Regions from separate parts of the Alishewanella sp. WH16-1 genome, predicted to be linked through region 2. Evidence: predicted binding sites of a transcription regulator. Region 2 holds the regulator's gene; the other holds the start of a gene.

Region 1 (11,423 bases), on a different contig from region 2:
TTTAGATTGCTGCTATCAATATAGTTTACGCCAGCAACGGAACCAATCCAAAGCCGGCGTTTACTGTCCATAAATAAGGTTTGCACCCGGTCGGACGCTAATGCAGCAGGATTGGCGGCATCAGCTCGAAAACGGAGTTGCAGTTGTTGTTGGGCTGAAATATAGGTTAAGCCCTGACCCCAACTGGCAAACCACATGGCGCCGTTGTCATCCAACACAAATTTATTCACATTTTGCCGGTGTTGTGTATCTTTACCGGCCGCTAACCAGTTGATGCTCTCTGCACCGTCAAAACGTAACAAACCGTCGCTATCGGTGGCTAACCACATAAACCCCGATTGATCCTGTCCAATATGGTAAACCGATGATTGTCTTGCGGTTAGTTTATCGGTTGGCGTGGTAAAAACATAATCGGTGGTGCCTAAAGCTCCACCACTACAGCAGCAGATGAGAATCAGCAGAAGACAGAACTTTAGCATTAGCGGAATAGTTAGGCAGGACGTAATTTAGTTATACCTTTTTTAATTGATCAATACAATCTGGACTAGGGACTCAGAGCTCAATCTAAGGTTAGGGTTTGCACTGGTAGCTGCTCTTGTTATGATAAAACGATGCGAATGACCATGTTTCGCAACAGGATATAAACCTCAGCAGGCCGGCTGGGGTTTGACGTCATCGAAGCGCCAACGGCCAGCGCGGTAGTTGTTGTGATTAGAATAGTCGTAGGTTGTTTGCTGGCGCTGCTGTGCTCGGTTGGCCTGGCTGCTGAGCCTAAGAATTTTGAGCAGGCCAAGGTTTCGTTAAAGCAAATCTATCAGGGCTCTGAGCGCACTTTTTATTGTGATTGCCAAATCAGTTGGGTAGGGCGCAGCGGTGGGCGAGTTGATCATCAAAGTTGTGGTTATCAAATCTACTCGCCAAAAGGTTTACCCAGTGAGGCCACGCTAGCTCGAGCTGCGCGTTCAGAAGTCGAACATGTTATTCCCATTTCCTGGGTGGGCAAACAGTTGCAATGTTGGCAAAACGGCGGGCGTAAAAACTGTCAGCAACAGGATCCACTTTTTAATCTTATTGAAGCGGACTTGTTTAACCTGACTTATGCAGTGGGTCAGGTTAATGGTTTGCGTTCTGACCTGCCTTTTGGCATGGTCGATGACAGTTTTAAAGGTCAATTTGGTAAGTGCGATATCCGGATCGATACCCGTAATCGTAAGGTGCAACCGACTGCGAGTATTCGCGGTGATATCGCCAGAATTGCCTTTTATATGGCCGATCGTTATAACCTGCGTTTAAGCCGCCAGGATCAACAACTTTACCTGGCATGGCATCAACAGGATCCGGTGTCAGCTATTGAATCGTTAAGGCATGAGCGAACTGCAGCGCTTACCGGTCGCAGTAACCCTTTTGTTAGCGGTGAAAAGCAGTGGCAATTGGGTTTTAAAACCAGTGGCATCGGATTAACTGCCGCCGGTTGGCAAAGCTTACAAAGCGCACCGGCGATAGCAAGTAGCGGTAATATGCCGGACAAGCCGCTACACGGTAACCGAAATTCAAAAATTTATCATCGCCCCGATTGTCCGAATTATATGAGTATGGCGCCGGCGAACCGGGTAGTATTCAATTCTGTCGCTGCGGCAGAACGAGAAGGCTACCGGCTGGCGGCAAATTGTCCATAACTAACGGAATTAATTACAGCTGTCCGGCTCTAACGGCTAAATCAGTAAAAGGACTAAGCTATGTTAAATAAAGAGTTCCTCAGCAAATTACTGGCCAGTGGCGGCGGTGATTTAAAACAAAGTAGTACCGGTAGTGGCGGCATTGAACAGCTGTTAAAAGGTAAAGGTGGCGCAGCACTGGCGGGCGGGGCCCTTGGCTATTTGCTGGGCAGTAAGAAAGGCCGCAAAATGGGCGGGAAAGTGCTGACATACGGTGGTTTAGCCGCACTTGGCGTACTTGCCTATAAAGCCTATGGTAACTGGCAACAGCAGCAACAAAATACGTCAGTAGCACCGCAAACCGTTGATCGCCTGCCCGAACCGGCGGCAGAGCAACATTGTAAAGCCATCCTGGTGGCCATTATTGCTGCCGCCAAAGCCGATGGCCATATCGATGAGCGGGAGCGCGAACTGATTGAGCAGGAAGTGAACCGCTTAACCGCTGATCCGGCGTTGCGCCGTTTTGTTGATACCGAGCTGAAAAAGCCGCTCGATCCGACAGCTGTGGCTGCGTTGGCAAGTACACCAGAGTTAGCCACCGAAATCTATTTAGCCAGTGTGCTGGTGATTGACGAAGAAAGCTTTATGGAACGCAGTTATCTCACCGAGTTGGCGAAGCAACTGCAATTGCCCGATGGGTTACAGCAAGAACTGCGCTCACAGGTGCGAGCCGCCGAGCAGCAACTTAGCTAAACAATGAGCCACCGGGCAAGCTAGCCGGTGGCAAGTCAAAGCGGATTAGTCCAGACCAAAGGGCGCAAAGTCCGCTTTACTGTGGCGCTCAGGCAAGCAAGGTCCGTCACCAAAATTGCGGTTAACGATATAGCCGCGTTTTACTGCCGGACGTTGGTCAATTTCTTTCGCCCAACGCAATACATGTTGATAGCTTTGCACATCTAAAAAGGTTGCAGCATTATATAACCGCCCCAGTACCAGGCCACCGTACCAGGGCCAAATCGCCATATCGGCGATGCTGTACTCATCGCCAGCTACATAACGATGCTTAGCCAATTGCTTATCTAACAGATCCAGCTGGCGCTTAGTTTCCATGGCATAGCGGTTAATTGGATATTCGTATTTCTCCGGTGCATAAGCGTAAAAATGCCCAAAGCCGCCGCCGACAAAGGGCGCGCTGCCCATTTGCCAGAATAACCAGTTCATAACTTCAGTACGAGCCGCCAGCGCTTTCGGTAAAAAAGCCTGATACTTTTCTGCCAGATAGAGCAGGATAGAGCCTGACTCAAACAAACGGATCCCAGTGCTGTGATCAAATAAGGCCGGAATTTTGGAGTTGGGGTTAAGTGCCACAAAACCACTGCTGAATTGCTCACCGTCTTTAATACTGATTAACCAGGCATCGTAGTCTGCGGCATGGCCTGCAGCCAGTAACTCTTCGAGCATAACAGTGACTTTTACGCCATTTGGTGTCGCCAGTGAATACAGCTGTAACGAATGTTCACCTACCGGCAAATTCTTTTCAAACGTCGCCCCAGAAGTTGGGCGATTAATACTGGCAAAGGTGCCACCGTTTTCAGTTTGCCATTGCCAGACTTCAGGTGGCGTGTAACGCTGTGTCATAGTAGTCTCCTGTGAGGCCTGCTGGCAGCGACGCTGCCAGATTGATGTTGTTAGTTACATCGGGTTTGCTTTTGATGCTGACAAGGGGGATAACGTGATTTTTTTCAGTTTAGTTCAGCTGCTTGTCATTTATATCACGTAGACTAAACCAGTATTTTGGAGGGAACCCCTGTATGCATAAAATTCTCCCACTCATGCTTTCGGTAATGAGTGCCACTGTGTTTGGTGCAGAAACCGAGCTTGAAAGCTGTCTGGCACTGGCCGATACTGAACGTCTGGCGTGTTATGATGAAAAAGTTAAAGCCGCGCAAAAACGTCGTTTGCAAGCGGAACGACAGGAACCTGCAATAGCGACAATGAATACCGGCGAGTCGCAAGACCCCCAGCAAAATACTGGCGCGGAAGCGGCTTTAATCCCGGTTGCTACTATCCTGCAAAGTTTGTGGGAGCTGGATGACAGTGATAAAAGAGGGACCTTCCGGGTCAGAACCTATCAGCCCAACTTTATTTTGCCGGTGCATTACAGCAGTTCGATAAACCGGCAACCACAAAGCCCAACCCGCTCTGGTGCTGAGTTTCAGGACAATTACAAGGATATCGAAGCAAAATTACAGGTATCGCTCAGAGCCAAGGTGTTGGAGGACTTTCTGCTTCCTAATGCCGATCTTTGGTTCGCTTATACCCAAACTTCAATGTGGCAACTCTGGAACTCGGAAGACTCTGCACCGTTTCGCAGCACCGACTATCAACCTGAGGTGGTCTATGTGATCCCAACACTGGATTATCTGCATAAGCTACCTTTTGGCTGGAGTATGCAGATGCTGCAACTGGGTTTTGTGCATCAATCGAATGGTCAGAGCGAGCCGTTATCCCGCAGCTGGAACCGGGTATATGCTGCAGCCGCTTTTGAGCGCGAGCAGGTAGGCTTTCAGATCAAGTTAAACAAACGTATTACCGAATCACCGTCGGAAGATGATAACCCGGACTTAACGTCTTATCTCGGCACCACAGAACTGCAACTCAATTGGTTACCTGGCCGTTCCACCGCGTCTTTAACCCGTAAAATGAGTTGGCGTGATTTCTCACGCGGCTCCTGGCAGTTGGACCTAACTTATCCGATTAATAAACAGCAACCTGATGGTTTGCGTTTACATCTACAGCTTTTTTCCGGCTATGCTGAAACGCTACTGGATTACAATCATCGGCAAAATAGTATAGGCTTAGGCGTAATGTTGTTTAATTTCTGATACCTGGGTTAACTTAGACCTTACTATTCCTCAGATGATGTTTTGTGAAAGGATCACGCATGCCGGCTAAATTTCAGATTGAACCCCGCCACTATGTGTTAATAGCAGCCTTGCTGTTAGCGGTGTATGGCAGCTACTTGTTGATTGCGCCTTACGTAGGGGCCATTGTGCTGGCATTTGTATTGTCGCTGTTATGTTTTCCGGCGCATCAGTGGATTGAAAATAAATTGCCCGGAAAAACCAATCTGGCAGCTACGATTTCCTTACTGTTAGTGGTGGTGGTGATACTGGTGCCGGCCATGTTGGTGTTTGTGGCGATCGTACAACAAGGTGTGACCTTTACCCGACAAAGCTATGCCTGGCTGGGAGAGGGCGGGGCGGAGCAGTTATTACAACACCCGTATTTACAGCAGTTATTACAAAATATGCCGGAATGGTTGCCGGAAGACGCCCTGGATTTAAGAGAAATTATCATCAAGATCAGCGAGTTTGCTGCTGGTTTTGGAGGTCAGCTGTTCACGATAAGTACCCGGTTAGTTGGCAATATTACCAGCCTGGTTTTCAGTTTTATCCTAATGTTATTTGTACTTTTTTTCCTATTACGTGATCACAATAAAATTGTCGATACCCTGCACTGGGTGCTACCGTTATCCCGCTCGCAAAAAGAAGCCTTGCTCAATGAAGCCAAAAAAGTGGCCCGTTCGGCAGTTATGGGATCCTTTCTGACTGCGATAGCACAAGGCATCGCCGGTGGTATTGCCATGGCCATCGTTGGTTTTCCGGCCTTGTTCTGGGGCACAATGATGGCATTCGCGTCTTTTATCCCCGCGGTGGGTACCGCGCTTATCTGGTTACCGGCCAGCCTCTACCTACTGCTTACCGGCGATTGGGTCTGGGGCTTATTTCTGGCAGTCTGGGGCGTGGTCGTGGTGGGGTCTATCGATAACATCCTGCGGCCGATTCTGATGCAGGGCAGCTCTAACATGAGTACTTTGTTGATTTTCTTGTCGTTAATCGGTGGTATTCAGTTATTTGGCCTGATCGGCGTGATTTATGGCCCGATCATTTTTGCGCTGACTATCGTGTTGTTGCGTATTTATACCATTGAATTTAAAGATTTTCTTGAGACGCAAGATAAAAGCTGATCTGGTCACTGCGGAGCCATTATGCAGCTGCGCTGGTTAACCTCGTTACAGCAGATACCGCAAGCCGCCTGGGATGCCTTGTTTCCCGGCGGTTATCCATTTTGCCGCCATGCGTTTTTGCTGACGTTAGAGCAGGGCGGTAGTATTGATGGTCGTAGCGGTTGGCAAAGTCAGCATCTGACGGTCTGGCAGGATGAGCAGCTAATTGCGGCAGTACCGGGTTATCTTAAACTGCATTCCTATGGTGAGTATCTGTTTGATTGGCAAATTGCCGAAGCCTATCAGCAAATGCAGTTGCCGTATTACCCAAAATGGATTGCTGCCATTCCTTTTACGCCGGTAACCGGGCCGCGGCTGGGGTTTTTACCAGGCATGGATCGGGCATCGCTGCTTAGTGCTATCACCGGTTTTTTAACGGCAGAACTGGAAACGGGTAAACTTCATAGTCTGCAGTGGCTTTATCCGGAAGCTGATTTAACTCAGGCATTAACCGAACAGGGATTTTGGCTCCGTCTTGATGTGCAGTTCCTATGGCACAATCGGAACTATCAAGACTTTACTGGCTATTTACAGCGTCTGAACTCACGAAAACGTAAGCAAATTCTAAAAGAACGGGCAGCCTGTGCTGATTTGCAGCTGGTTAGATTGCAAGGCTCAGAGCTAACAGCAGCGCATTGGCAACAAGTGCTGCAGTGTTATCAGGCAACCTATATTAAACGCTCCGGGCATAGTGGTTATATTACTGCGCAGAGCTTTATGCAAATGGCGTCACAATTAGCGGATTGTATAGTGGTTTTTGCCGCCTTTGATCCCGCCAAACCACAGCAGATGCTGGCAGCTGCTTTATGCTTTCAGGGTGGCAATACGCTCTATGGCCGTTACTGGGGGGCGCTGGAACCTAATGACTATCTGCATTTTGAGCTTTGTTATTATCAGGGTATCGAATATTGCATTGAGCAGGGGTTAGTGTTTTTTGATGCCGGCGCGCAGGGTGAACACAAGCTAAAACGCGGTTTTGCGCCGGTATTACGCTATGGTGCCTACTGCTTTGCTGATACGCCGTTATCCGCTGCGATCCAGGGCTATTTCAAACAGGAGCAGCAGCATTTGCAGCACTATCTGCAAGCTGCAGAGGTGGCATTACCCTATAAAACTCTGCTTGAATAAAATCCGTGTTGCAGCGGTTAGCGTTTAAACCAGAGTAGCCGGTTATTCGCCGGCATCGCGATATCCTGCTGTAGTAAAAAACCCTTTGCCGCCGCCAACTGCAGAATATCTTCGCTATTACGAATGCCCATTGCCGGATCCCGGCTCTTTAAGCTGGCATCAAAAGCCTGGTTACTGGCGCTGGTAAATTGGCCCTTATAGTTAAAAGGCCCGTAGATACAGAGGGTTGCCTCTTGTGCGGCAAATTCATCTAAGCGACTAAACAGGCGCTTAACCAGAGGCCAACTGATAATATGCAGGGTATTGGCGGTAAAAATACCATCAAATCGCTGTGCGGGCGCGCTGTCATCGCTGATATCCAGTGCCAGGGGTAACGGCAAATTGGCTAGCGCCGCACGGCGGATCCGTTCAGCCAGCGCCGGTAAATTACAGTGCTGATCGCTGCTTTGCCAGCTAAGGTGAGCCAGCTGACTGGCGAAGTACACCGCATGCTGGCCAGTACCACTGCCAATTTCCAGTACCTGCTGGCAATTGGCAAACGCCTGATTTAATACCGACAGAATAGGGGACTTGTTATTTTCACAGGCTTGCGAGTAGGGTAGATTGCTATCGTTCATCGTTATCACACTTATCTTAAGTTTGCCCTTTATTTTACTTTGGGTAGCTCTTGCCAATGCGTAGTATAACGTGGTGACAGCATACCGCGTTTCATCGACCAGTCTTGCTTAATGCCTTGACTGGCAAACCAGATTTTACCTTTACCAGAGCTATTAAGCTTATCAATAGTGCTCATCAGCGTCGTGTTATAATAGCTGGGTGGCGTCGGCTCAAACAGGCTGCCCTGATAAACGCCGTCGTCATAAAAATCAGATAGCATTACTCCTGCCTTGGCGTAGCGGTAGCCATCCCGCCAGATCTTATCCAGCAGTTTACTGGCCAGGCTCATAAAGTCACGGGTGTCGGCACTGGGCTGACTAAGCGAAGTGCTAATGCTGTTGGCGTAGTAGGGGTCTTTGATGTGATCACTAAAAGGGCTGGTGCGTAAAAATACTGACAACTGTTTTGCCTGCTGGCGCTCTTTACGCAGCTTCTGGCAAGCCCGGCTGACATATTCGCTAATGGCTTCTTGCATCTGCTGCTTGCAGATAATGCGCTCGCCAAAAGAACGCGAGCTGACAATTTCTTTTTTGGCTGACGCCAGTTGCTCCAATTCCAAACAGGATTCACCGTTAAGCTCCTGCACGATACGGGATACCACCACCGAGAATTGCTGTCGCATAAATGTCGGACTGGCATCGGCCAAATCCAGCGCAGTATGAATGCCTAATTTATTGAGCTTTGCTGTAAGTTTAGCGCCAATACCCCAAACTTCAGCAACAGGTAGCAGACTCATTAATTTGCGCTGACGCGCTTTGGCTGTCAGATCAACCACTCCTGCAGTTTTTTGCCATTTCTTCGCCGCATAATTGGCTAATTTAGCCAGCGTTTTGGTGGGCGCAATACCAACACAAACGCTAATCCCCAGCCACTGTAAAATTCGGGTGCGTACTTGCTGGCCAAAGACGGTTAAATCGGTGCAGTAGTTAACCCCGGTTAGATCTAAAAAAGCTTCATCAATCGAATAAATTTCCACCGCTGGCGCGAGTTGTTCCAGTGTGGTCATCACCCGGGCTGACATATCGGCATATAACGCATAATTCGAGGAGAACGCCAATACCTGGCCACTATCCAGCAAATCACGGATCTGAAAAGCCGGTACGCCCATTTTAATACCGAGCGCCTTGGCTTCTTTTGAACGCGCAACCACGCAGCCGTCGTTGTTGGAAAGCACCACCACGGCAGCATGCTGAATATCAGGCCGAAACAGCTTTTCGCAGCTGGCGTAAAAGTTATTACAATCGACCAGAGCAAAGGTTTTCTCGGTCATACCGCAGCAAAATTCCTCAGCAGGCTACGCACCACACCAAAGACCTTAAAATCGTCATCCGGTTTGATCTCAATAACCGGATAGTCCGGGTTATGCGGTATCAACTTGTAAGATGGCTTGGTGCAATACTCTTTTACCGTAAACTCGCCATTTAACGCTGCCACAATAATATTGCCATGCCGCGCTTCCAGCGCACGATCCACCACCAGTATATCGCCATCATAGATACCAGCGTTTTTCATGGAGTCGCCGCTAACCTGCACAAAAAAGGTGGCGGCAGGATGCTTGATACAAAGCTCGTTTAAATCCAGGCTACGTTCAATATAATCCTGCGCTGGCGAAGGAAAACCCGCCGCGACCTTATGACTATAAAACGCCAGTGGCAGATGTGGCTTGCTGTGATTTTGGCCGAGGAATAACACAGGCATAGAGCACCTCACACGATATATGTATATAAATACAGTATAGCATCGTGAATAGCGATAGAATAGCAGACGGTGTTGTGAAAATAGTAGCCTGAACGAAACTAGCGTCAGACCTCAGGCTGCTTCTGCACTAAGCCAGTTGTCGAATGGTTCCCATAGGCACAAACAACCGTTTTGGTTGATCGGTCAGCGGCATAAACATGCCCATGTGCTGATAAAAACGGAGGGCTGCATCATCCAATACATCCAAAACTACGCCCAGAGCGGGTAAGCCCCGCTCGGTCAGTTCAAAGGCTGTCCTTAGTGCCTGCACCAGTGTTTTAGCCCCGAGTTGCTGCCCCTGAAAATTAACTGACACGGCCAGTCTGGCCAACAATACAACTGGTACCGGATAGGCCGGTATTGATTTGTTTTGTTTAGGCAATTCGTTCCGTACCACCGTACTACTGGCCAGGGTAAAATAGGCTGCGATCGGCTGTTTGCCGTGTTTGATCTGTTCGGTGAGTACCCAGGTTCTGCTCAAACCCAAGCTACTGTTACGCACAGCAAAGCGGCCAAGATAGTCATTTAAACTTACTTTGCCACAATCAAAGCCTTTTAAATCATGCAGGGCTGCATCTGCCAGCACAAATTCTGCAGCTAGCGCCAATTAAAACCCCTCGTGATCGAGTCGGGTCGCTGCAGCTTTTAAACGACTACATGGAACAGGAGGAGCTTCACAGATCTGCATAAATTGATCAAACTGGGCTGAGGTCAATTCGATGGCTGCTTGTGCTTGCAAGATTTGTGGGGCATTTTCCCGAATAAGGCGAACCATAAACTCGGTAAGGGACGCGCAGCCTAAAGCAGCTGCAGCGCGTTCTGCCAACTGCTTGGTTTCTGCATCCACCCGCATTTCTATCCGCTCTCGAAGTGCTGACGCCATGGCCTTTGCTCCTGTACAAAAAAGACCTTAGCAGTATAGTCTTGTACGGCATATTGCCGCAAGTGAAGAGTCAACATGCTGAGTGTTAGTGGCGGTGGTGCAACCTATAAATCCCGAAGTTGACCTTGGAACCAATTCCTATACAATCACTTAGTCATCATAGGGGTACGTGAGCGCATGAATACAAAAGACTCCAGCGGAAATAATGCCTTTAAGTGGGGATAATGTAAAAGTAGCTAGCCCACATAATAATTGTCTATTTAACATAATATACATTATGGGCTAGATAAGTTATGCAAAAACAGCCTTAGTGCTGTCTTTGTGTTGAACACCGCAAAATACCAAGCTGACGGCCAGTGCTGCGGCTGTTACTGTCCGGCTTAACTTCTTTGCGATATTTGCCCAGGCGCTTTTTGCATCTTCTGATTTTGTCCTTTCTGCGGCCAGATTAACTAAAACCCATTCTGGGTTTAGTCCGCATTCGTTTGCTATGTATAGCGCTTGTTCATCATTTAAAAATCTATTCTCTAAACCTTTTCTTATTTTGCTTAAGTTCCCGCTGTTCATCCCTGGTATTGCATCCGCTGCCTTGTTGTCGCTTGTTAATCCTTTTTTGTTTTTGAGTAAGTCGACTAACTCTGAGCTGAAATTCATATATTTTCCTCTGTCAACTTGACAGCAATTAAACAAGGGATCATACTTAATTCTGTCAGATTGACAGATGTAAGTATCTTTTAATTATAGCACTAACGAGGTCGCCAGCCATGAAAGACATCAACTACTTAAAGCAAGTTCTCGCGTCAGGTACTGCTGATTGGCAAGTGGTTTTACTGATTAGCACCGATGACCATGCCCGTGATTACTTCAAAGCCTTTGCCTACGACCCAGCTAGTGGCATTTCGTTCGATTTAGAACCATTCCCGTTTCACTTTACGCCCAGAAAGGCGTATCAGTTTTTACGCGATAACGGTATTTCTTTCCGTGTTTCAGCCTTTAAGGGCATGAAGAAGTTACCTGCTCTGCTGGCTAAGTATGGTTTTTCTGAGTCTGGCGACCTGTTGCCAGAACAGCCAGCGGAGCAACCTGTTTGCAAGCTGAACCATAACAAGCCCTGCAAAATCTGCGGAAAAACCAGTTTTAAAACCTCGTTGAATTGCGCTAATCCGCTCGACTCGCTTAAAGGTGGTTGGCAGTGTCAGCTTAACAAGGAGTTTGTTGGCACTGCCTTTGTTACCCGTCAGGACTTTATCGTTCAGTATCGCGGGGGCCGGTTATGAAATACCTTTCATGCTGC
Region 2 (19,762 bases):
GTGTATTACGTTTGGGTCTTGGTCTGATCGTTCTGGGGACTAAATATGGGGCATCGGTCTCCAGGATCAAGCGATCTTCAGGAATATAGGTCACCGCCTGTTGCAATGCCTGGCCGCGACGTTCATCACATAGCCAGCCGGTGATACCGATATAAAGTCCCAGATCGAGATAAACTTTTAATTGCGCTAAGTCGCCGGTAAAGCAATGGGCTATACCTCGGCTAACCGGTTGTTCGCGCAGCATAGCGACCTGTGTGCTGAAGGCGTCGCGCTCATGCAGATACACCGCTTTATCATATTGTGCTGCCAGTTGCAGCTGCTCGGCAAAGACCTGCTGCTGTGCATGGCGGGGTGAGAAATCGCGATTGAAATCCAGACCGCATTCGCCGATGGCAACCATCTGAGGTATGGCAAGCAGAGTTTTCAGCTCGGCTAACCAGGCGTTTGTCGTTTGAGCTGCTTGATGGGGATGTACACCCGCGGTGGCATAGCAACTGCTGTGTTGTTGGCAGAAACTCAGGTTAAGCTGACTTTCTGCCAGATCACTGCTGATCAGTAACAGGCCGTCGATACCAGCGGCCTGCGCTTCGGTGACGAGCTGCGCTTCTTGTCCGGCAAACTGTGGACTAAACAAATTTACACCGGCATCAAACCAGCGCATCTTAGTTGCTACGCACCACTTTCAGAGTACGGTTACTGCCGTCTTTACCCAGATAAAAGGCACCGAGTAAGCCGCGTTTAATATAGATACGCTCGCCGGTTTGCAGTGGGAACTGCCCTGAGCCATTCTGGCGCCAGATTTGGCCGTTATCGAGGGTGATAATCAGCTCTTTACGCGGACTGAAACTGATGTCACTCACAGTTGCGTAAAGCTGATCGACCGGATCGGCAGCAACCTGGCGGTGTTCCTTACCAAAATTATCTTCAGGTGGATTCGTTACTGCACGGGCGCGCTCGGCGGCGTGTGGTGCTGGTGAGCCCGCGGTACGGGTATTGATTTCGTCATAGCAAACTAAGCGCTTTAAGGCATTTTGCTCGGTACGACATTGTTCAAGCTGGCTGGCTAGGGTGCTTTGTGCGTGCAGCAGTGGGCTACTGCACAATAAGATCAATAAAGTTGATGCAGAAAGCAGTATTTTCATGGTTCTTGTTCCTGGGTTTGGTCATCAGTACTCGGCTGATAAAAACGGCTGAGCCAAAGACCCGCCTCGAAGAGTAGCCACATCGGAATGGCCAATAAGGTTTGTGATAACACATCAGGTGGTGTCAGCAGCATTCCGAGAATAAAGGCTCCGACAATGATATACGGTCGTTTCTCGGCCAGCGCTTCACGGCTAATGCTGCCACTCCAGACTAACAGCAGGATGGCGATGGGGATTTCAAAGGATAAGCCAAAGGCAAAAAACAGTTTGAGCACGAAATCCAGGTAACTACTGATATCGGTGGCGATCGTTACGCCCTCAGGGGCGACGCTGGTAAAGAACGCAAAAATAAGTGGAAACACAATAAAATAGGCGAAAGCAATACCGGCATAAAACAGCAGGGTGCTGCTAAAGACTAATGGCGCCATCAGACGCTTTTCCCTGCTGTACAGTGCGGGGGCGATAAACTGCCAGACCTGCCATAAAATGTAGGGAATAGCCAAACAAATTGCGACAATAAAGGTCAGTTTAAAGGGTGCAAAAAACGGCGCGGCAACATCAGTGGCAATCATACTGGTGCCTTCCGGTAATACGGCTAATAAGGGTTCAGCCAGCAAGGCGTAAATATCACGGGCGAAATACGCGATGGCGACAAACACCAACAGTACCGCTGCGACACAGCGTAACAATCGGTTGCGTAACTCAATCAGATGACCTAACAGGCTATTAGGATCGGGTTTTGTCTTCATCTTTTACAACGGTCTCGTTAGCCGGTGTTTGCGTAATTGCAGCCGGTCCGGTAGTGGCTTCCGGCAGTGCTGAAGCAGTAGGTTGAGTCGGGGGGCGCACTGAATTCGCTGCCTCGGTCAGTTCTTTTAGTGCCGCCGATTCCTCCGGCGTTAGATTGACCAGTCCTTTTTCCTCAGCTTGTTTTAATTTTTGATGCAGTTCGTGTACCCGCAGATTGTCGCTGAGTTCTGCCTGCATTTGCTGACCGAACTGTTTTATGCCACGCACTGTTTTTACGGTACTACGAATAGCGCCTGGTAGGCGCTCCGGGCCCAGTACCAACAGTGCAACCACTGCAACGACCAGTAATTCCCAAAAACTCATAATCAGAGCTTATCTTTTTCAACGTTGGCTGCGTTATGCTTGGCCGGTTCCGAAGACGTTTCCTGCTGCTTGGGTAACTGCTGCGGTTTTTCGTCTGGTGCAGTCGGTTCGGTTGGCTCTTCATCTTTAATTGAGCTACGGAAACCTTTAATGGCTGAGCCGAGATCGGAACCGATACCGCGCAATTTTTTCGTGCCAAACAGCAGCACAATAATGGCCAGAACAATCAGAAGTTGCCAGATACTGATACCACCAAAACCCATGTTTTGTTCCTCGTAAGTTATAGGTTGATGCCGCTTAGCGGCACCAGGCTTTAATTGCCAGAGCAATAGTGGCAATCCCTAAGGGTATTGCCAGCCAACCTTGCTGTGTAGTGAGCGCTATACTAGCACTAATCAGGCAAGCTGCTGCAAGCACAGCGTTAATTATTTGCCCTTTCGCCCGCTGTTGTTGCTGTTGTAGAGCTTGTAGCTGCAGCAGCAGGGCTTGTTGTTGTTTCGGCCCTTGCTCCAGATAACGATGCAGTAACTCTGGCATCTGGGGTAGTTTCTCTGCCCAGAAAGGTAAGTTTTCTTTCACTTGGCGCCAGACAGCAGGCAAACCAACCTGTTGTCTGACCCAATTTTCTAAAAAGGGTTTTGCTGTTTTCCATAAGTCGAGCTGCGGATATAACTGACGGCCAAGCCCTTCGATGTAGAGCAGCGTTTTTTGCAGTAACACTAATTGTGGTTGCACCTGCATTTCAAAACGCCTGGCGGTATTAAACAGATTGAGGAGCACATGCCCAAAGGATATTTCCGCCAGTGGTTTTTGGAAAATCGGTTCACAGACAGTGCGAATCGCACTTTCAAATTCTTCTACCTTGGTATGGGCAGGCACCCAACCTGAATCTAAGTGTAGCTGAGCTACTTTACGATAATCACGATTAAAAAAGGCGACAAAATTCTCGGCCAGATAACGTTTATCAGCCGCATTGAGAGTGCCGACAATGCCACAATCGATCCCAATATATTTGGGGTTGTCCGGATGCTCACGCGAGACAAAAATATTGCCGGGGTGCATATCGGCATGAAAAAAGCTATCGCGAAACACCTGGGTAAAGAAGACTTCGACGCCGCGCTTAGCCAGTAACTCCATATTGGTACCCTGGGCTTCCAGCGCGGCGATATCGGATACCGGAATGCCATAGATACGTTCCATCACCATCACGTTGTGACGGCAATGGTCAGCGTAAACAAAGGGGATGTACAGCGAGTCAGAGCCCTCGAAATTACGGCGCAGTTGGATCGCATTAGCAGACTCACGTTGCAAGTCCAGCTCATCCAATATGGTTTTACGATACTCTGAAACCACCTCGCGAGGTCTTAACCTTTTGCCATCTGGTAAAAACCTGGCAGCCATCGCTGCCAGGCTATCCATCAGGGCCAAATCAGCCAGAATTTGCTTCTGAATGCCAGGGCGAATCACTTTGATTACCACGGCAGTGTCAGTGCCGTCTGCCAGCCGCAGTTTGGCGGTATGCACTTGAGCGATAGAAGCAGACGCTAGCGGTTGGACGGCAAAGTCAGTAAATAAGTCGCTGATATGATTGAGTTCTAATGCCTTTTCAATTAATGCCTGCGCTTGTTCGCCGGGAAAGGGTGCGACCTTGTCCTGTAAAATCGCCAGTTCATCTGCCAGCTCAGCAGGGAGCAGATCGCGCCGGGTAGATAACATCTGGCCGAATTTAATCCATACCGGCCCCAGACTCTGTAAAGCGAGGCGGAGTCTTGCAGCGGGCCGCTGTTCAGGATAGCGGTTTTTTAACCAGAAAAAACAACGTCGCGCGGCTTTGGCGTACCAGGGTTGCCATTGCGCCGGGATCAATTCATCCAGGCCATATTCGAGTAAGGTTTTTTGGATTTGATAAAAGCGGCCTAAACGCACTCTGACTCCTGCACCTGTTGTAGTTGGCGCCGTAGCAGCTCGACACGGCCCGTTAGCTTGCTCAGATCCTGGCTAAATAACTCATATTCAGCCCGTACCGGGGTCAGTTTTAACTCGTCCTGCACCAACTCCATCTGACTTTGCTGTAGCTGCTGCCATTTCAGACTACAGTAACTTTGCAGTTGCTGGAGTAGCCGTACCAGTTTATGAGTAGCGGCATCACCTACATAGCCGGCCAGGGCACCCTGCCAATCAGGATTAAGTTGCTGCAGAAAATTGGCGTATTGCTGCGCCAGCTGCAAATCGCCTTCGATCTGTAGCGCATCGCTTTTAATTAACCGGGTGAGTTGACTGGGATCGCCGAGTAACCGCAGGCTGGCCAAGTCAGTACTAATCCGGCAATCGACCGCTTCGTCGTGCTGGTTGAAAAGTAAGCTATCGGTACCGGCGCTTATGACCAGCGTTAGTTTGAATTCTTTTAGCGCAAACCCCAGCTGAGTACCTTGCAGTTGCCGCAGCTTGGGCTGGCAAGCCGGATCTAAAGCAATCGCCTTACGGCTCAGCTGTTCGGCCAGGGCGCAGACTAACTGGGGCAGTAACGGGAGCATCAGAATTTATAACCCCGGTGCAGTGCTACGATACCACCGGTAAGGTTATGGTAGCTGACTTCGGCAAAACCCGCGTCCTGCATCATTTGTTTCAGGGTCTCCTGATCCGGATGCATGCGGATAGATTCGGCCAGGTACTGATAACTCTCTTTATCATTCGCGATCAGTTGCCCCATAAATGGCAGAATGCGGAACGAATACAGATCATAGGCTTTGCTGAGTACTTCGCTTTGTGGCTTGGAAAACTCCAGCACCAACAGGCGGCCACCGGGCTTTAACACCCGGAAGATAGAACGCAAGGCGGCATCTTTATCGGTAACGTTACGCAAGCCAAAGCCGATCGATACAATATCAAAGCTATTGTCGGCGAAAGGCAGAGCTTCGGCGTTAGCCTGGACAAACTCGATATTTGTGACTAACCCCAGATCACGCAGTTTATCCCGGCCGACGTTTAACATTGATTCATTAATATCGGCCAATACGACCTTACCAGTTGGCCCGACACGTTTCGAGAACAGCGCAGTGATGTCACCGGTACCGCCGGCAAGATCTAACACCTGCTGGCCCGGCCGTACACCGCTGCAATCGATAGTGAAACGTTTCCACAGGCGGTGAATCCCCATCGACATCACATCATTCATAATGTCGTATTTAGCTGCTACCGAATGAAAAACATCGGCGACCATCGCCACCTTTTGTTCTTTAGGTACCGATTTAAAGCCAAAGTGGGTAGTGTTGTTGCTGGGTTCAGTCATAACAGCGCCTGATTAGAATTAACAGGCGGCTAGTGTAAAAGATAATACTGGCTGAGCCAACAAGCTGAACAGAAAGGCTGCAAAAATATGCGGTCAGATTTAAATTGCTGCCAGCATGGCCTCATTCGCAACCTGATTGCGGCCACGCTGTTTAGCCAGCTGTAACACATTATTGGTGCGGGACAGGAATTGATACCAGTTTTCTGACGCCTGATACAGCGCAACGCCCAGCGAAATGGTAATTTTAGGCAGGCTTTTTTTGTCGCGCGCCGACACAAAGCGCAGTTTTTCGACCCCTTTGCGCACCTGTTCTGCAATTTCAGCTGCGGTTCGAAGATCAACATCAGGCAGTAACAGCAGGAATTCTTCGCCACCGGCACGCACAGGCATACCACTTTCCTGTACGTAGCTACGGACCTTTTTCGCTACTTTGGACAGGATGATATCACCAATAGTTTGGCCATAATCCTGATTAAAGCGGGCAAAGTGATCAAGGTCAACGGCGATCGCAGCGATACGGCGATCGGGTTGTTCGCTTAGCCAGAGCTCCACCTGATTTTGCATGGCAACCCTGTTGTATAAACCGGTGAGGGGATCTTGCAAGCGCTGTTGTTTCAGTTGCTCCAACTCGTCCCGTAACTGATGGCTTTGTTGGTTAGCGACTACCAGCTGCTGGTTAAGTTGCTGCTGTTGTTTACGATAGGCGAGAGTAACCTGCTTTAACTCAGCTAATGCCGGCGGCATCGGCTGGGCGTCTTGTTCCAGCTTAAAAACGGTATGGTCGAGCTGATCAATAAAATTCTCGGTGGCTTCGGCAGCAAGATCGGTATAACCAGACAAACGGCTGACCATGCCAGAAACATCACGAAGCAGCTGCTCTTGTTGCTGCTGCTCAGGTAGCAGGTAGCGGTTATACAGCTCCGCCATAATAAAGTCGTCAAACCTGGCTTTGGCAGCCAGTTTTTGTTCAATGGCTTCACAAAGCTCATTGTTATTACCGCTGATATACTCGTAGCCAACCGTATAATTGGTCGGATGCGCGGCGAGCTGGTTGTGCTTGAGAAAAGCACTAACCTGCGCAGCTTTGTCCAAAGCTTGCTGCAACGAATCCTTATACTTCATACCGGGCAACCAGGCTCCATCAGCGCGATGTTATTATTATTTCGGTTCTATACTACGTGATTAAAGATTACAGGCAATATCTTTTCCAGATAATTTGTCAGAATAGTCTAAATTAACAGCAATACTGCGTTAGCCGTAGCGTGAGAATCACGATAGAGTGCTGATTTTGTGAGGTCCAACGACCTGTATCTTAGGATGGTTAAAGGTACAATCGATAAAAATAACTAAGGAAACCCTGATGCAAAAACTGCAAAAGCCACTTAGCATGCTCGCGGCAGTATTACTGCTGGCAGGCTGTGCCAGCCAATCAACCGCGCCGACGCCCCCAACATTCAGTGAACTCGCGTCTCAGATCTGGCAAGCCGAGACTGCACTGAGAACTCCGGCCGCAGGCACCCTGACGGATATGTCAGCGCCGGCCCTGGCCGCCCGACAGCAACAACGATTGGCGTTACAACAACAATTACTGGCGATTGATCTGACAACGCTGAATGAACAAGACAAGATTAATCATGCGATTCTCAGCTATCGGCTGGCTGATGAAATCGATCAATATCGTTTTAATGGTCATTTAATGCCGTTGACCTCTGAGTCAGGCTTTCATACTTCGCTCGCTTTTAGTTTTCAGCGCAACAATTTGCGTCAGGCAGAGGATTATCAACAGTATTTACAGCGTTTGGCTGCTGTGCCGCAGTACATGGAGCAACAAATTGCGCTGATGCGCGAGGGGCTGGCAAAAGGGATCACTCAGCCACGTATTGTGCTGGAAGGTTTCGAGCAAAGTATCGTGTCTTATATTGCCACCCCGGAACAAAGTGTTTTTTTTCAACCACTGTTACGAAAGTCTGATGCGATCACCGAGCAGCAGTGGCAGTCGTTCCGTCAGCAAGCTGCTGAGTTGATTACACAGGCGGTCAATCCGGCTTATCAGGCGTTTTATGATTTTATGGTGCAGCAATATTTGCCCGGGGCCCGACAGGATATAGCCGCCAGCAATTTGCCAGATGGTGCCGCGTTTTACCAAAACCGCCTGGAGCATTACACCACCTTAAAGCTGACACCGCAGCAGGTGCATGACATCGGCTTGACTGAGGTAAAACGGATCCGTGCTGAGATGCAGCAGGTGATCGATAGTCTGGGTTTTGAAGGTAGCTTTGCGGATTTTGTGCGTTTTTTGCGTGAGGACCCGCGTTTCTATCCGCAATCAGCCGATGAATTACTGCGTTACGCGGCATGGTTGTCGAAGCGGGCTGATGCTCAACTGCGGCGGTTCTTCAATTTGCTGCCCCGCACCCCTTATGGCGTGACCGAAGTCCCGGCTGAGATAGCCCCGAAATATACGACGGGCCGTTATTCTGGCGCCGCCCGGGACGATCAGGCTGGTTATTATTGGGTCAACACCTATGCGTTAAATCGGCGTCCTTTATATGAAATGGAAGCCTTGACGCTGCATGAGGCGGTACCTGGTCATCATTTACAAATCTCACTGGCTCGTGAGCAGGGCGATTTGCCTGATTACCGACGCACTTTTTATACCTCTGCTTTTGGTGAGGGTTGGGGCCTATATGCGGAATACCTGGGCTTAGAGATGGGTTTCTATCAGGACCCTTACAGTAATTTCGGTCGTCTGACTTATGAGATGTGGCGCGCGGCCCGTCTGGTCGTAGATACTGGCATGCATAGTCTGGGGTGGAGTCGGCAGCAGGCCATCGACTTTTTAGCGGAGAATACCGCCTTGTCGATGCATAATGTGCAAACTGAAATTGACCGTTATATTAGTTGGCCAGCGCAAGCTTTGTCCTACAAGCTGGGTGAATTGACGATTCGCCGCTTACGGCAGGAAGCTGAGCAGCAGCTGGGAGACAGGTTCGATGTGCGGGCTTTCCACAATGTGGTGCTGGGTAATGGCAGTGTACCACTGGCAGTACTGGAGCAGCAGGTGCAGCAGTATATCAAACAGGCACAAGCAAATTAACCAAAGCATAACGCCGGCATTTGCCGGCGTTATGTCGCTCCAAACCAGAAAGTCCACAACGGCTGTGGCTGTCACAATCAGTGTCTGAGGACTATCTTAGGCTCGGTATCAATCAGACCATCGTGGTCAATCGCCGCCAACTTGCCATCGTAATCTAACACTGCCAGTTTACCACTGGTCATATTTCTGACAAATCGCAACTGATATCCGTAGCGTTGCAACTCTGCGGCAGAAAACTTCTGCGCTAAATTGAGCTGATTCCAAAAATAATTAAGGTCCTTGTCCGTCTGGCGCCTTTCTTCTACTTGGATTGCTAGCATTTTTGGCTCCGAAACCAAAGGGATCACGGCGAACTACTGTAAGGCCAGTAAGTCGCACCACTGTTGAGCCGTCACTGGCATTACCGATAATCTGCTGCCTTTTTGTACAAGCGGCAACTCTGCCATCTTAGCGGAGCTTTTTATTTTGTCCAGTGTTATCAGGTGAGATAGTTTACTAACGTAAACCAAATCTACTGCCACCCAAGTCGGCTGAGCTACTGTTGCCTTGGCATCGTAATACACACTACGGCTGTCAAATTGACTGGGATCAGCATAAGCTGCTCGTACCACTTTAACAATACCTGCAACACCAAGATGTTTGCAACTGGAATGATAAATCAGTACCTGATCCCCCAGCGCAACGCCGTCCCGCAAGTAATTGCGCGCCTGATAATTGCGCACCCCCTCCCACACTATCGGTTGTTGCGGATTACGCGCAAAATCATCAATACTGCACTCGCTGGGTTCAGTTTTAAATAACCAATAGTTCATTTTGCCAGACTCCATCATTTACGGCAGAATAACAGTTCTTCGGGTGACTAAACAGGCTAGCTTATGAGTCAGGTACTGGCGAATTTATTATCTTTATTAAAATTAGAGACTATCGAGCTGGGTTTGTATCGGGGACAAAGTCAGGATCTGGGCTTTAAAGCCGTATTTGGGGGCCAGGTGATGGGGCAGGCATTGTCGGCGGCAAAAGAAACCTTGCCGGAAGAGCGTAAATTACACTCCTTTCACTCTTATTTTTTACGGCCTGGGGATGCTAGTAAGCCAATTGTCTATGAAGTAGAAGACATCCGCGATGGCAAAAGTTTTAGTACCCGCCGGGTTAGTGCGATTCAGTATGGTAAGCCGATTTTTTACATGACAGCCTCGTTTCAGATTGAAGAGCAGGGCTTTGAGCATCAGTTACCGATGCCACAGGTACCAGGCCCGGATGAGCTGGTGTCCGATTTAGATTTTTATCAGCAGCATGCGGCGCAGATCCCGGAAAAACTCCGCAGTAAATTTATCTGTGAAAAGCCGATCGAAATGCGGCCGGTGGATTTTCAAAATCCTTTCTCACCGGCGGTCAGTGCGCCTAAGCGCTATGTTTGGTTTAAAGCTAACGGCAATATGCCGGACGATCATCGGGTGCATAAATATCTGCTCGCCTATGCCTCTGATTTTAATTTTTTGCCGACGGCGCTGCAGCCGCACGGCCGTTCTTTTATGGCGAAAAATATGCAAGTTGCGACTATCGACCATGCGATGTGGTTTCATCACGATTTCCGCTTTGACGATTGGTTACTTTACGCGGTCGATAGCCCGGCAGCCTCAGGCGGCCGGGGTTTGGTGCAGGGCCAGTTTTTTACCCGTGATGGTAAACTGGTTGCGACTACCATTCAGCAAGGTGTGATTCGCGAGTACCATGAAGGCGGCTAGTCGCGGGGCATAATGCTGTAGATACTCTGTAGCACTTCATTACGCAGTAGCAGATTGACGCTGGTCGCCAGTTTCGACAACTCGGGTGTGGCTCTGACCCGGTTGTCCTGGTCCGGTTGGCTGTAACCTTCCAGTTTTAACGCCTGGCTCAGGGTGGCAAACAGATTCTTGTCGTAATATTCCGGTGCGTTAATGCCATGCAAAGTCAGCAACCGCTGTGCAAGTTGTTGGCTTTGCTGCTCCAGCTCACTGCGCTGCAGTGGTCCATGCGCGTGCAGCAGGTTAAATACCATGGCATAGCGTTGCAAGGTGTGTTCGGCATTATGTGCCAGCAGGTCCAGCATAAAGTACTCACGGCTATGTTGCGGCGGCACCAGAAAGCGTTGCTCCTGCTGCTGTAACATTCCAGCCTGCACTAACTGTTGTAACAGTTGTTTGCTGTAGTTGCTAATTGATGGCACATATAAAAACAGTTCATGACGCAGTAAACCATAAAGCTGTTCAACCATCGCCAGTAGCTGTTGTTGTGATTGTTCCTGCTGCCGTAGCACGGCTGAGGCTAACAGCGCCGGGATGATAAACAGATGCAAAATGTTATTACGGTAATAACTCATCTGCACCGCATGTTGCGGGCTCAGGCTCACCAGTTCACCAAAACTGTCTGTGGCTAACTGAATTTTCTGCATCTTGGCGGCATGGGCAATCATTTGGGCTGGCGTTTGCTCTGGCAAACTGACATTCGCGTGATATGGCACCATACGCTGTAAGTTCAAATAGACTTCGAGTTGCCGCTCTAACTCCTGCCGTGTCAAACTTTGCTCGTCACTGGCTAATAAGCACAATGCAATCAGGTTAATGCTGTTTAACGCCGCCGCCTGGTTAATATGACGCATAATCTGATCTGACAGTTTAGCGACCACCGGATTTAGCCATTGCGGTTTTGGCGCTTCTAACGGGTTAATTTCGGTTTTCCAGTCCGGTGCCTGTTGATTCAGATAATGGTTCAGCGAAATCGGTTCACCAAAATTGACATAGCCATAACCATAATCCCGCAAATTGCGAATGGCCTTCAGCACGCCAAGCACTGACTCTTTCTGCTTACCCGAGCCCTGCAATTCACTGAGGTAAGTATTCACCTCCATGACGTGCTCATAGCCCAGATACACCGGTACCAGGGTGACGGGGCGGTCAATACCGCGCAGCATCGACTGCACAGTCATCGCCAGCATGCCGGTTTTTGGCTGTAACAACCGACCGGTGCGGCTACGACCGCCCTCAGTGTAGTATTTCACGGCGTAGCCTTTTATAAACAACAGGCTGAGGTATTCGCGAAACACCGCCGAATAAAGCTTATTACCGCTAAAGCTGCGGCGGATAAAAAAGGCACCCCCGCGGCGAAAAATGGTCCCGGCGGGCCAGAAGTTCAGGTTAATACCGGCGGCGATATGCGGTGGTACCAGACCCTGGTGGTAGATAATGTAGCTTAACAGCAGATAATCCATATGGCTGCGATGGCAGGGTACATACACGATTTCGTGACCTTTCTGCGCCAGATCGCGTAACTTGTCGGCATTGGTAACCTTAATGCCGTAATACAATTTCTGCCACAGCCAGCTGAGAATACGGTCGCCAAAGCGTAGAGTCGAGGTGCGATAGTCGGCAGCGATTTCCTGCAACAGTTTACGTGCTTCCTGTTGCGCTGCCTGATAGCTGATTTTTTTACTACTGGCCTCGTCGGCAATGGCTTGCTTTAACGCCGGTGACGCCAGCAGGGCATTGAATAACTGCGCTCTGGCGATCAGTTTCGGACCCGTTGCGGCCAACCGCTGCCGGTAAAAATGGATCCGCGACATGCGCAGCAATTTGCGGGCAATCTCCTGTTCGGCACCAAACTGCGCCGCCATTTGCTGCAGGTCGACCGGCTTACTTAACCGTACCAGAGTATGGCGGCCAGAAATCAGTACGATTAACAGCTTTGCCAGCCAGTTCGGGGCATGAGCTTCGCCAAGCAACCATTTTATACTGTTTTCTTTGCCCGGCGCCCGACCCCAGAGGATGGCTGCGGGTATTAACTGCGCCTGCAACTTTGGATTAGCCAGATGAGCGGCCAACAGCTGCTGGCCTTGTTGTAATGCCCGGGTTTTGCCTCGACCGCCAATCAATTGATGCGGCTGTTCCAGAAACAGCGTGCGTGGCAGTGATTGCTCATCCAGCTTGACCCGGCTTAATGGGTCAGGTAAGTCCAGGACGCGGCAAACCCGGCGCAGTGTCGCCAGATCAGAGGCGGACTCAGTATGGCAAATATAGAATAATGGCCGGTCAGTGCAGATCTGCAGCTCATGGATTGGATTATCCGGTACGATTTTAAACTTTACCAGTAGCCGGATCGGCCAACTTAACAGTTTGGTAAACAGCGACAAGCCTGACAACATAACCTTACTGACCTGAAAAAATGGGCGCTAAGAATAGCATAGCTGATCGGTGAGGCAAATTTTGCTGCGGCAGAAAACTTGGCAAGCTGAAAAAGACTGTATATACTCACAGTAAATACTGTATGGGTAGCCAGCATGATTAGACCATTAACGCCACGTCAGGCAGAAATTCTGCAACTGATTAAAGATTATCAAAGTGAAACCGGGATGCCGCCAACCCGCGCTGAGATTGCTGTGCGTCTGGGTTTTAAATCGGCGAATGCCGCCGAAGAGCATTTAAAAGCGTTGGCAAAAAAAGGCGTGATTGCGATGTTGCCCGGTACGTCCAGAGGGATCCGGCTGATTGAAGATGACACTGCACCGGAACAGTTGGGATTACCCTTAATCGGTAAGGTCGCTGCTGGTCAGCCGATTTTAGCGGCAGAACATGTACAGGATCACTATCAGATTGATGCAAACCTGTTTAAGCCGCATGCGGATTTCCTGCTACGGGTGCAAGGGATGAGTATGCAGGATATCGGCATTCTGGATGGTGATTTACTGGCCGTACATAAAACACATCAGGCGCTGCCTGGGCAAGTGATCGTGGCCCGCGTTGATGACGAAGTCACCGTGAAACGTTTTCAGCGCGATGGCCATCAAGTATTGTTGTTACCGGAAAATCCGGATTTTCAGGTGATAAAAGTCGATTTACGGCAGCAGCATTTCGCCGTGGAAGGCCTGGCAGTTGGCGTGATCCGTAACGGCAGCTGGTTATAATTCCACCTGTTCTCAATAAGTTATTTTCCCCAAAGCACTGGTATGACCATTTGGTTTTATCGGTGCTTTTGCATTTTAGGGGTTTACATAATTCAATTCCTGGACAATTCTTAGACGGTAGCTGGTGAAAAAATAACAACAGGTGTGCCACTACTGATTTCAGCGCTAGCCTCGAAATCAACCCAAAAAACAATAACAAGAATAAAATTGCGAAACTTATTTACCCAATAGCATTGACGATGCGGGTAGGCGGCAACTGAATGCATCCCTAAGAACATAGTAGCCCTATGTGACTGGGGTAAGTGAAGGCAGCTAACACCCCCGTATCTTCAAGGAAGAAGGGTATAGCACATAGATTCGGTTGGGTGGGTAGTAAAAAAACCGTGTAGTTCTGTGTACTTAGTTTCTGCAATTTGCTTTGCAAATGACAGAGGAGAAGTACAGTGACAAACGCGCGTTGTCTGCTTTGGTCGCTGCCGACCCTGCTTTTTGCCGCATCGGCAAACGCATCAAAATCCATGCCTTTAAATATGACCAAAGGCGCCACTGAAATCAGTCAGCAGGTTTACGACCTGCATATGACCATATTTTGGATTTGCTGTGTTATCGGTGCTGTGGTGTTTGGGATCATGTTCTGGTCCATCATTCGCCATCGTAAAGCCAGGGGAGTGCAGCCAGCTCAGTTCCATGAGAGCACTAAGGTTGAAATTCTATGGACTGCCATTCCGGTAGTCATCCTGATCGGTATGGCTATTCCAGCCACCAAAACCCTGATAGCGATGGAGGATACCTCTGCGGCAGATGTCACGGTATTGGTGACTGGCTCGCAGTGGAAGTGGCATTACAAATACCTGGAACATGACCTGGAGTATTTCTCACTGCTGGCCACCCCGCGCGAACAAATCGCAAACAAATTAGCGAAAGGTGAAAACTACCTGCTGGAAGTTGACCGGCCGCTGGTGATTCCAACCGGTAAAAAAGTGCGTTTTCTGATGACCTCGGATGATGTGATTCACTCCTGGTGGGTACCTGCCTTTGCCATAAAAAAAGATGCCAATCCTGGCTTTATTAACGAAGCCTGGACCCGGGTCGATGAACCGGGCATTTATCGTGGGCAATGTGCCGAGTTGTGCGGTAAAGACCACGGCTTTATGCCAGTGGTGGTGATTGCCAAGACCCCCGAAGATTATCTGGCATGGGTGGCACAGGAAGAGAGCCGGATCGCTGCCGAAAAAGCGGCCGAGCGCGAATTGCTGGCGATGAATATGGATATGGCGGAGCTGATGGCAACCGGTGAAAAAGTTTATCAAGGTTGGTGTGTCGCTTGCCATCAACCGACTGGTGGTGGCTTACCCGGTATCTTCCCGGCGCTGAAAGGCAGTCAGTTAATTTTGAATGACCGCCAGGCGCACATTGAAATCATCGTCAACGGCAAGGCTGGTACCGCAATGCAGGCTTTTGGCAAACAGCTGAGTTTAAAAGAGTTGGCGGCGGTTATTACTTACACCCGTAACGCTTTTGACAATAACACCGGGGATGCCGTGCAAGCTGCCGATGTCTACGCCGTACAGCATGGCAAGGGAGAATAACCAATGTCAGCTATTACACATGATCATGACCACGAGCATGACCACAAACCCAGCGGTATAAAACGCTGGCTGTATACTACCAACCATAAAGACATCGGTACCATGTATCTGGTGTTTGCACTGCTGATGTTCTTTATCGGCGGCAGTATGGCGATGGTGATCCGCTTAGAGTTGTTCCAACCTGGTATGCAGTTCGTCGAGCCACAGTTTTTTAACCAGATGACCACAGTACATGGTCTGATAATGGTATTCGGTGCTGTGATGCCGGCCTTTACCGGCCTGGCGAACTGGATGATTCCGATGATGATTGGCGCGCCGGATATGGCATTGCCACGGATGAATAACTGGAGCTTCTGGATCCTGCCTTTTGCCTTCCTGATCCTGCTGCTGAGTTTATTTATGCCAGGCGGCGGGCCGGACTTCGGCTGGACCTTCTATGCACCACTGTCTACAACTTATAGTAACGACAGCACTGCCTTGTTTGTATTCTCAGTGCATATCATGGGTATTTCGTCGATTATGGGCGCGATTAACGTGATCGTAACCATCTGGAATATGCGGGCACCCGGTATGACCTGGATGAAGATGCCGCTGTTTGTCTGGACCTGGTTTATTACCGCTTTCCTGCTAATTATGGTGATGCCGGTGTTGGCTGGCGCCGTTACCATGGTGCTGACAGACAAGTATTTTGGTACCAGTTTCTTCGATGCCGCCGGTGGTGGCGACCCGGTACTGTTCCAGCATATTTTCTGGTTCTTCGGCCATCCTGAAGTTTACATTATGATTTTGCCGGCCTTTGGGATTGTCTCAGCAATCATCCCTACCTTTGCCCGCAAGCCTCTGTTTGGTTATGCTTCGATGGTGTATGCCACCGCCAGTATTGCCATTCTGTCGTTCCTGGTATGGGCGCACCATATGTTCACTACCGGGATGCCGGTATTTGCCACCCTGTTCTTTATGTACTGTACGATGCTGATCGCAGTGCCGACCGGGGTGAAGGTGTTTAACTGGGTAGCAACGATGTGGCGCGGTGCTATGACCTTTGAAGTGCCGATGATGTTTGCGCTGGCTTTTATTGTGCTCTTTACCATCGGTGGTTTCTCCGGTCTGATGCTGGCGATTACACCGGCAGACTTCCAATATCACGACACCTATTTTGTGGTGGCGCATTTCCACTATGTGCTGGTAACCGGCGCGGTGTTCTCGATTATCGCTGCGGCCTATTACTGGTTGCCGAAATGGACCGGGCATATGTATGACGAGCGCCTCGGACAATTACATTTCTGGTGTTCACTGATTTCGGTCAATCTGCTGTTCTTCCCGATGCACTTTGTCGGTCTGGCTGGTATGCCAAGACGGATCCCGGATTATGCGCTGCAGTTCGCTGACTTTAACGCCTTTATCAGTGTGGGTGGCTTCCTGTTCGGGTTGTCACAACTGATTTTCGTCTGGGTATTGGTGAAATGTGCCCGTGGCGGTGAGAAAGCGACGGCTCAGGTATGGGAAGGTGCCGAAGGTCTGGAGTGGCAGGTGCCATCGCCGGCACCTTATCACACCTTTGAAACGCCACCGGAAGTGAAATAGGAGGCCTTATGCAGTTACATCGGACCCTGGTAACGAAATTACTGTTGGTTACGGCGCTGATGTTCGGTTTTGGCTTTGCGCTGGTACCACTGTATGACGTGTTCTGTGAGGTAACCGGGATCAACGGTAAAACGTCAAATGTGCCGGCAACGGCACTGGTTGATGGTGTTGATACCAGCCGTGAAATTACTATCGAATTTCTGGCGCGGCCGAATAAGGATATGCCGTGGATTTTTAAACCGGAGATCCGTCGTCTGACGGTGCATCCGGGAGAAGTTCATGTGATGAATTATTTTGCTGAGAATCCGACCGCGCAGATGATCGTGGGCCAGGCGGTACCTTCAGTATCGCCTGGGCAAGCCGCACTGTACCTGCATAAGATTGAATGTTTCTGTTTTACCCAGCAGCAACTGGCAGCCGGCCGTAATATGCTGATGCCAGTGCAGTTTTACGTTGACCCGGCGCTGCCTGCCCAATTCAGCACTATTACGCTGAACTATACGCTGTACGATGTGACCGCGAATTGGCAGGGCAACGCCGCTACCGAAAATCTTGGGGAATAAGATGAGTAAAACGTACGAAAGATATTATGTGCCGGCACAAAGCCCCTGGCCGATTGTCGGCGCCATTGCTCTGTTTTGCATTGCTTTTGGTGCGGGTCACCTCGTTATTGATATGAGCAAGCAACAAAGCGGTTTTGGCGGTTGGTTACTACTGGCTGGCTTTGCCATTTTAGTTTTTATGTTAGTCGGCTGGTTCAGAAACATCATTGAGGAATCGATGTCGGGTCTGTACAGCAGTCAGATGGACCGGTCATTCCGTCAGGGGATGAGCTGGTTTATCGTGTCGGAAGTGATGTTCTTTATGGCGTTTTTCGGCGCACTGTTTTATGGCCGGGTGATCGCGATGGAATGGCTGGGCGGGGCCAGTAATAATGCCATGACTTTCGCCATCCTGTGGCCGGATTTCGAACCGGTATGGCCACTGGTGAAAACCCCGGGTGGTATTGAGACCCAGGCGATGCCGGCTTGGGGCTTACCGGCGATTAATACCGCTATCCTGCTGATTTCCTCTGTCACTCTGCACTTTGCTCACACGGGTTTGGAACAGAACAAGCGCGGGCAGCTAAAAGGCATGTTGTTTCTGACTTTAGTGCTTGGCGTGATCTTCCTGTGCCTGCAAGGCTACGAATATGTGCATGCCTACCGTGACCTGGGGCTGCGGCTTGACTCGGGTTTCTATGGCAACACCTTCTATCTGCTAACGGGTTTTCACGGTTTGCACGTGACCCTGGGGGCGCTAATCTTGTTCTTTGTGTTCCTACGGGTATTAAAAGGCCACTTTACGCCTGAAAAGCACTTTGCGTTTCAGGCGGGTGCCTGGTACTGGCACTTTGTTGATGTGGTTTGGCTGTGCCTGTTTGTGTTTGTTTATGTGCTTTAAATCTTTTAGTAAGGCCGTGGGTTGGGCGTAATCAAGCCCAGCGCCATGGCCACTAAAATCAGCACCAAAATCACCGCCGAGTACAACACACGGCGACCAAGAAAATGAGACATGGGCAAGGTGCTGTCTTGCTGCCGCAGCATCGCCACCCCCGCCCTGACCAGGTTAATGACGATAAAGAGCAGTAGTGCGCAAATAATGATTTTAATAAGCATAAGGTACTCCGGAGTCTGACTGATGCAGTTTAAGTTGTTCGGTCAATTATTTAAGGTTAATCGGGTCTGGCTATTAATTACTCTGACCGCTTTTGCCATTTTGATCAAGTTGTCCCATTGGCAGTGGCAGCGGGCTGCAGAAAAAACGCTGCAACTGCAGCAGATCGCTGCTATTCAGCAACAGGGTGCGCTCAGTGGTCATCAGCTGTTGGCGCAGGGAGCCGCTCAACTGGATGGCGCCATGCTGGTGGATACCGCTTACTGGCTGCCACCCTATATTTGGTTGCTGGATAATCAAATCCTTAATGGCCGGGTTGGCTATGATGTGATAATACCGATGCAGTTTGCTGACAACAGTACACTGGTATTGGTTAACCTCGGCTGGCTGGCTGCCGGCGACAGCCGCCAGCTGTTGCCGGAGCCGCAGATCCCCGCGCAGCTTGAACTTGAAGCCCTGGTACGCAGTGAGCCGGCCAACACCTTATTGCTTGGCCAGAATCTGGAGGGCAGCAGTTACCCGATGCGGATGCAGCAAATTGACTATGCTCTGCTGCAGCAACAATTACCCTTGTCTCTGTATCCGGCCGTGCTGTATCAGCAGCGAGCCTCTGATTTTATGCCACATTACCAGCCAGTGGTGATGCCGCCACAAAAACATCGTGGTTACGCCTTACAGTGGTTTGGTTTAGCTGTCGCCGTATTAATGGTCGCGCTGGCGGCCAGTTGGCACCGGGAGAATGAAAATGAACAAGAATAAATTTCTGCTGTTGTTTGTATTGTGTTGCGCCTTGCCGTTAGTGCTGGCGAAACTGGTGCTGGAGTTTGGCTGGTTTAATGCCGGTTCTTCCAGTCGCGGCGCCTGGTTAACTGAAGAAGTGTATTTACTGCCCGATGCCAGCAAGGTACCAAAACACTGGCGTATCGTCGTGGTGGCTGAAGACTGCAGTCAGCCTTGTCAGCAGGCATTGCATACGGTGAAGCAGCTTTATGTCGGGTTGGGACGCAAACAAACTCAGGTGCAGCCAGTCTATCTGGGGGCGACCAGCCTGGCGGATTATCCGATGTTTACCCAGCCGAAGCCGTTAACTAGCCTGACAACTTTGCAGCAAAAAATTGTGCTGGTTGACCAGCGTGGCCTGGCGTTACTGACTTACCCGTTGCCGGAGCAGGCTGCCGAGATGGCCGATACGGCTAAAGCGATCCGTGCCGATTTAATGAAACTGATGAACTACGATAGGACCAGCGTATGACATTACAAAAAAAATTAATCACGCTGACGTTAGTCTGGACCATGCTGGTGATTATTCTGGGAGCCTATACCCGGTTAACCGATGCGGGTTTAGGGTGCCCGGAC

What was found. The regulator LexA, encoded in region 2, represses DNA repair genes until DNA is damaged. The targets are predictions, from matches to a motif close to TACTGTATNNNNATACAGTA.
Region 1: the regulator LexA is predicted to act here: its motif matches at 9,225-9,244, upstream of AAY72_RS03780 (LexA family transcriptional regulator).

What each region holds. Positions count from the first base shown of each region.
Region 1 covers NZ_LCWL01000034.1:1,337-12,759, forward strand. Annotated here, with positions in the region: partial or broken gene AAY72_RS03735 (GGDEF domain-containing protein) at 1-329, opposite strand, end outside; gene AAY72_RS03740 (endonuclease) at 708-1,676, shown strand; gene AAY72_RS03745 (tellurite resistance TerB family protein) at 1,737-2,408, shown strand; gene yghU (glutathione-dependent disulfide-bond oxidoreductase) at 2,454-3,293, opposite strand; gene AAY72_RS03755 (phospholipase A) at 3,467-4,540, shown strand; gene AAY72_RS03760 (AI-2E family transporter) at 4,600-5,685, shown strand; gene AAY72_RS03765 (GNAT family N-acetyltransferase) at 5,707-6,852, shown strand; gene AAY72_RS03770 (DUF938 domain-containing protein) at 6,870-7,469, opposite strand; gene umuC (translesion error-prone DNA polymerase V subunit UmuC) at 7,499-8,779, opposite strand; gene AAY72_RS03780 (LexA family transcriptional regulator) at 8,776-9,207, opposite strand; gene AAY72_RS03785 (GNAT family N-acetyltransferase) at 9,335-9,853, opposite strand; gene AAY72_RS03790 (DUF1778 domain-containing protein) at 9,854-10,129, opposite strand; gene AAY72_RS03795 (DUF3693 domain-containing protein) at 10,421-10,783, opposite strand; gene AAY72_RS03800 (hypothetical protein) at 10,894-11,406, shown strand.
Region 2 covers NZ_LCWL01000145.1:57,620-77,381, reverse strand. Annotated here, with positions in the region: gene AAY72_RS15355 (TatD family hydrolase) at 1-661, opposite strand, end outside; gene AAY72_RS15350 (hypothetical protein) at 663-1,142, opposite strand; gene tatC (twin-arginine translocase subunit TatC) at 1,139-1,891, opposite strand; gene tatB (Sec-independent protein translocase protein TatB) at 1,869-2,255, opposite strand; gene tatA (twin-arginine translocase TatA/TatE family subunit) at 2,258-2,518, opposite strand; gene ubiB (ubiquinone biosynthesis regulatory protein kinase UbiB) at 2,553-4,181, opposite strand; gene AAY72_RS15325 (SCP2 domain-containing protein) at 4,172-4,789, opposite strand; gene ubiE (bifunctional demethylmenaquinone methyltransferase/2-methoxy-6-polyprenyl-1,4-benzoquinol methylase UbiE) at 4,789-5,544, opposite strand; gene AAY72_RS15315 (GGDEF domain-containing protein) at 5,644-6,666, opposite strand; gene AAY72_RS15310 (DUF885 family protein) at 6,905-8,641, shown strand; gene AAY72_RS15305 (hypothetical protein) at 8,719-8,961, opposite strand; gene AAY72_RS15300 (EVE domain-containing protein) at 8,995-9,453, opposite strand; gene tesB (acyl-CoA thioesterase II) at 9,517-10,386, shown strand; gene plsB (glycerol-3-phosphate 1-O-acyltransferase PlsB) at 10,383-12,818, opposite strand; gene lexA (transcriptional repressor LexA) at 12,954-13,577, shown strand; gene coxB (cytochrome c oxidase subunit II) at 14,096-15,166, shown strand; gene ctaD (cytochrome c oxidase subunit I) at 15,170-16,750, shown strand; gene AAY72_RS15270 (cytochrome c oxidase assembly protein) at 16,759-17,313, shown strand; gene AAY72_RS15265 (cytochrome c oxidase subunit 3) at 17,315-18,193, shown strand; gene AAY72_RS15260 (DUF2909 domain-containing protein) at 18,199-18,408, opposite strand; gene AAY72_RS15255 (SURF1 family protein) at 18,431-19,165, shown strand; gene AAY72_RS15250 (hypothetical protein) at 19,152-19,658, shown strand; gene AAY72_RS15245 (heme A synthase) at 19,655-19,762, shown strand, end outside.